DNA from 2 places in the Paenibacillus sp. FSL L8-0644 genome. Region 2 is predicted to be linked to the other one. Evidence: riboswitches for the same ligand, from Rfam matches in the RefSeq annotation. Region 2 holds a riboswitch; the other holds the start of a gene.
What was found. A riboswitch is a leader RNA that binds a small molecule or an ion and turns the genes downstream of it on or off. The one in region 2 is predicted to bind cyclic di-GMP.

Region 1 (3,159 bases), 990 kb from region 2:
AAGCCTGCCCCTAGAATAACAAGCGACCAAGCCGCTGCGGTTTTCGTATTTTTGGGTTTTCCCATCCTGTAATCCTCCAAACTGACTGTCGAGTAAGTAAAGCACTATACCTGTATTACCCATCATATCATTGCCCGTGTCATTTCCAAAGTTGAAAGCACTCTTGATGAAACGCGTAAGGCCACTTTTTGCGTAATTTTTTATGCATATATCTCTCTTTTTTACATTCATGTTCGTGAACTAAATCACAACACTAGGCCCAAAATCTCATTTTTAATAATAAGCCTTACGAACCATTTTATCAGAACCAAGTCCTAAATTTCTTAAACCGAAAGGAGAAGTGAAGGGAAAAGTTGAATGGGCATGTAAGATATCTTTTTCAGCACTAATTCTATCTTTGACCCCAGAAAGGATTTGAATCCATGATGACCTCAGAATTCTTTCAACAATATTCGACCTTTTATACGGATGATCAGGTTAGATGTCCATAAGAGCGAGGCTTCTATAAAACTTACAAACATATTTTGATATATAGACATATTTCATGTGATAAAATAAACTTTTATATATAGTAAATCATGTTTAATCAGCCATTATATATTGGTTAAATCAAACCAAGATAAGCTAGATAAAATTGCTTCTTTGTAAAGGAATTGAATATGACAACAGACCAAAAAAACAACGAGGGCCTCTGGAACGGCGAACCTGTCGTAATTGTGCGCACTCCCTCCGCTTTTGCCAAGCAATCCCTTTTATATATTCAGGAATTAGGCTACTTCCAAAAAACTTCTGCTTTTACGGTGGAAAGAAAAGAACTCGCCTCTTTTTTGCTTGTTTTTACGTTGTCTGGTAAGGGAGAATTACTATACCGGGACAAGAAATATATTTTAAAGCCTCATGATTTGTTTTTTATTAATTGTGAGGAGTATGTGCAATATAGCACCTCCGGTCATGAAGCCTGGGAGTTTATCAGCTTATACCTGTACGGCAACCTGATCGGAAACTTTTACGAACAATTTGCCAAGCATAATAAACCGGTAATATCCATGCATAATCCGTATATTATATTGGACAAACTGCATGCTCTGATTTGTGGGCAGTCTGACAGAAGTCTTTCCGCTGAACTGCTAACGTCCAGGCTCATTGGTGAAATACTGATGTGCATCTTGCAGCATCCCTATGATCACCAGCATGTGAATGCTGAAACCCTCAGCGAAGTACGTCGGGTACAGCAATATTTGGATCAGTCCTACTGTGAGCGAATAACACTGGACTCGCTGGCAGATATGTTTGAATTAAACAAGTTTAATCTGGCTAAAAATTTCAAAAAGCAGATCGGTTTCTCTCCGATTGATTATCTCATTAATGTCCGTATCACGGCCGCTCAAAGCTGGCTTAAAACCAGTGACATGTCCATTGTGGATATCGCAAGGTACGTAGGTATTCCCAATACGAGCCATTTTATTAACCTGTTCAAGGAGCATGTAGGAGAAACACCTCATTCCTTCCGCAAAAAGTGGGGGAACCGTTCCAAGCTGTAAATGAGAGGTTACATGAAACCAGTTTGATAGATGATAGACGCACAAGCTATTCAAGTTAATGGCAAAGCTGTCGAAAGGCAGTGACGCAAAACTATAGGGCCTTCCTATCCGGATGGCAGCCAGCTACCAGATGAACGAGCTTTTTATTATGCCCTTTTTTACATAGATCCACCACAATTTGCTATGCCTATCTCGAAAAAAGCCCTGATCGCTATGATCAGGGCTTTTTTTTCTATTGGGATAGTCATGTCAGCCTAGCATGCTGAATATACTAATTTCGAACGAAGCATTGCCATATTACGATGAATAGGAGAATCACTTGGAGCATGAGAACAAAAATAAATGTAATGATCATTGCCTTATTGCTCATTGTCCAAAGCTTTTTCAACGCAACACTGGCTTACGCAGATGCTCCAGCCCCAGAACTGCCGCAGAGTGCTGTATCCGATCCTACACATACCGTTACGGATGCTGTATACGGTGTCCCAAACCTTGAACCTCCCAGGGAGATTCCTTCAAACACGCCCCCCTTCGTTCAAGGAGCAGTCAGTTCAAAATCTCAACATGATGCAACTCCGCAGAGCATACTAACGAAGTTGAGCCTGACCGACGAATCAGGGCATGTCATTGATGCAGTATATAGTCCCGACAGCCAATTCGACATCGGATCAGCCATCCAACTAGGCTATGAATGGGAGCTTCCTGACAATACCTATAAGTCAGGAGACACTTTCACCTTTCACTTACCAGAACAGTTTGTCATCTACACTGATATCTCATCTCCGTTAGTCACTACCGACGGAACCGTGGGATACTTCACAGTAGATCGTCAGGGCAAGGTGATCATGACCTTTAACCCATATGTAGAGACTCATTCCAATGTCAGCGGCAAACTGCAAATCAAAACCGAGTTTACAAAAGAAATAGTGAAAGGTAGTACAGAGGTCATCATTGCGATTCCGATCAAAGGCGGGGTGCAAACGGTCATCGTGAATGTAAAGCCCCAGTCAGGGCCGACCCTAAGCAAACAAGGGAAACTAGCTGGCACAAATCAGATCGACTGGACCATTGATGTGAACAAACAGCTAAACACCGTAAAGCATGCCTTCATCACCGATCCAATTCCTTTAGGACTGGAACTCAGAAGAGACTCTATCCGGCTCTATCATCTCCAAGTCAATATCGACGGATCGACCGTTGTTCGAGACCTAGTAAATGCGAGTGAATATGCCATTGAAGCAGATCAAGCCGGGACAGGGTTTGTGATTCGTTTTCAAGACGATAGCATGAACACGGCCTACCAGATTCAATATTCCACGCGCATTACTGGCGACGAAACTCGTTTTTCCAACACAGCAACGCTTTCAGGAGATGCGATAGAGAACGTTGCTGCTACCGGTACTGTTCAGGTAGAACGTGGTGAGTTTTTGTCCAAAAAGGTTGAAAAATATGATCATGCCACACAAACACTCTCGTGGGCCATACGATACAACTTCGGCGAGACAAAAATCCCCGAAGCCAAAGCTCTTTTAATTGATCATTTCAACAAAACTCAAGAATTGCTACCCGGTTCCTTGAAAGTATTTAAAGGAAACACGCTGGAGGAACTCCCATCGTG
Region 2 (3,159 bases):
CCTGCTTCCAAAGTCATACTGCCTTTACGCTCTGTCCAGCTTTGTTTGAACCAGCTGTCAATCACCAACTTGCCGTCTACCCATACACGGATACCATCATCGGATATCGTGGTGAACGTATAGGTCTCGCTATATTGCGGTTTGATTTTACCCGTCCAGCGAACCGAGAACTGATCGGCATTCACCTTAGGGTCAGCGGCATTGGCACGCCAGTTGTAGTCCAGCTTGCTATCTGTACGGATCAAAACAGGACTTCCATTCAAATTCATATTGTTAAAATATTCGCCACGCAACCCGTTCACATATACCACATCAGGAACAGAAGGAGGAGTCGGAGCTGGGGGAACGATCACTACTGGCGGAGCCGGGATAGGCTCACTTTGTCCCTCGTCCGGTAAGGTCGGTATATCTGTCCCAGGTGGTTGAATCGTTTCCAATCCATTCTTCACATCATCCCGCGTCAAACTCCTCGAATCATTCATATAATCCTGAATTTGATTTGTTGTGTTATTCTCAGTCAGCATCTTGCCCCAAGTCATGGAATATACCCATTTAGGTTGAGCCTGCAACACCTCAGAACTAGGCATCTCACCGTGCTCCCCAATGGCAATCGGCTTATTCCGTGCCAGCCCAAGCAGACCTTCGTAATGACTTTGCTTAAAATCATTGTTGTAAATATCTACTGCCAAGATGTCCACTCTGTCATCCCCCGGGTATTTCGGGGTGTACGGGACAGTATACGAATTGGGCGCATTCGGACTCCATACCCACAGCAGATTGTTCAATTGATGTGTGTTGGTAAAACGGTCGTACATGATATTCCATAGCTGATTGAAATTATTTTTGTTTCCCCACCAGAACCAGTCGCCATTCATCTCGTGGTAAGGTCTCCACAAAACCGGAACCCCTGCATCACGAAGCTGCTTTAACGATACAGCGGCCTTATCCAGATCGGCAATGAGGAGGTTATACTGCGTAGTACCTGGGGTCACGTATTTGTTGAACTCTGTCTGACTTACTTTCGCCTGTACATTGGCCCAAGTCAGTGGCCTACCTGGTAGCGCTTCATGAAAAGTCATCGTCACAATACCACCGGATCTGTCCCAACGGATAGCACTATCGACGACATTTTTACGTTGCGCTGCTTCTGTAGCGTCAGATTGACCAGAGATAGCTCCCATCTCATAGCCGTGTACACCTACATATGCCTGACTGATTTTTTGGACCTTGTTACTTAATTCATCCGGACTTTCCAAATAATCATGCTGACCGGTGACTATTTTTTTCCCTGAGATGTTGAGTAAATAATTGTATAGTTCACGGGCCTGAGTAGAAGCGTCCGAATTAACAGGTTGTAATGAAGCGGCATTCGCCACAGACAGAGAATCACCAAAACCGACGGGCAACAATGAAAAAAGCATAACAACGGGGAGTACATGACGTATCAGTCGATACAGAGGAATAAAATTGAATCTCACTTTCGCTCTTCCTTTCGGTAGCCAGGCTGCCATCCTTGTGGAAGGCCCTTTAGCTTTGCGTACCTGCCTTTCGACAGGGCTGCGTTTATCGTTGGAAGGAGTTTGGATTCCTTCTTACCCTAAGTATCGACTTTATTTTACCAAAATTTAATAGGTCATGTTCATGAATTTACAGGTTTTCGCCCAAATTCGACAGTTTGAGCCATGAATTTTCATGAATTTGTCTTTTTTTTCGTTTTTACGAAAATAATTATGAGATAAATTGGTGACGGGAAATTTCATTCCAATCCATACAAAAGCGGACAATATCCTCTTCAACCAATTCAGAGCCAGTCTGCACCTCAATAAAATCCACATCTGTCACAGCCAAAATGCTATGCTTCGTCCCTTCAGGAATGCGGACTACATCACCAGCCTTTACTTTGTGTAGCTTCTCATTCAAAATAATTTCCGCTTCACCGCTAATAATGGTCCAGATTTCACTCCGTTTGAAATGAAGCTGGTAGCTGATATTTTTGCCTTTTCGTACGCGGATTCGTTTGGTCAATACCTCGTTACCCTCGTCATATTTGACATAATCCACAACCCGATACTGCCCCCAACGACGTTCTTCATACATTGGACGCTGATCATGAGCCTTGAGCACTTCTTTAATACGAGGACTTTCTGCCTTATTGGTCACAAGAATGCCATCCGGGCTAGCCGCTACAATCAGATCATTCGTTCCAATGATCGCCACAGGAATGTCTAACTCGTTAATAAGACTCGTATTGACGCAATCCTCCGTTACTACACCTCTGCCCACTTGTTGATTAGACATTTCTTCTGTGAGCGTATTCCAAGTACCTAAATCCTTCCAAAAACCATCATACGGAAGAACTACAATGTCCTTTTCCTTCTCGACTACTTCATAGTCAAAACTGATTTTTTCCAGAGATGCGTATTGCTTTTGCATTTCTTCATAATTCAGCGGCAATCCCTTGGATGCCAAGATATCCAGCAAATAACTTAATTTGAACGCAAAAACCCCGCAGTTCCATAGAGCATTGCGTTCAATCAGACGCTCCGCCTGCTCCCGGTCGGGTTTCTCTTGAAAATGGCTCACTTCGCGGTAGCCAGTGCTACCTTGGGTGGCATCGTTTTTCGGAATAATGTAACCATATTTCTCTGAAGGATAGGAAGGGACAACCCCGATTAATGCAAGCTTGCCTTCACTCTCCTGAAGCGTATGTTCCAGTTGGGCTACGGAGGCGAAGAAAGCATCCTCAACATAAGGATCTACAGGCAATATAGCTACAATTTCATCAGGTGAAACACCTGCAATGGAATATAAATAAGTCGCTGTCAGCGCAATCGCAGGAAAGGTGTCTCTGCGTTCTGGCTCAACAATGATACGCGTATTCGGCCCAACCTGACTCTGGATCATTTCGACCTGTGCTCTCCCTGTCGCAATAAACGAGGATTCTGATAATCCGTTGTCTCCCAATTGTCTCCATACCCGCTGTACCATGGATTCCGAAGTCCCCTCCGGGCTCTCCAGTACCTTCAAAAATTGTTTGGAACGGGAATCGTTGGACAAAGGCCATAATCTTTTACCGGAACCACCAGACAAAAGTACGAGCTTCATAACTCTCCACTTCCTCTCTATAATGTATGGGTGATCGGATGGGGCAGGGTTGAG

Region 1: linked by a shared signal. The riboswitch ahead of NSS94_RS02000 (collagen binding domain-containing protein) and the one ahead of NSS94_RS06455 (glycosyl hydrolase) in region 2 are both predicted to bind cyclic di-GMP.

What each region holds. Positions count from the first base shown of each region.
Region 1 covers NZ_JBBOYN010000001.1:448,351-451,509, reverse strand. The annotation lists gene NSS94_RS02010 (DUF445 domain-containing protein) at 1-65, opposite strand, end outside; gene NSS94_RS02005 (AraC family transcriptional regulator) at 660-1,541, shown strand; cyclic di-GMP riboswitch class I at 1,592-1,672, shown strand; gene NSS94_RS02000 (collagen binding domain-containing protein) at 1,868-3,159, shown strand, end outside.
Region 2 covers NZ_JBBOYN010000001.1:1,437,156-1,440,314, reverse strand. The annotation lists gene NSS94_RS06455 (glycosyl hydrolase) at 1-1,478, opposite strand, end outside; cyclic di-GMP riboswitch class I at 1,492-1,572, opposite strand; gene NSS94_RS06450 (sugar phosphate nucleotidyltransferase) at 1,729-3,105, opposite strand.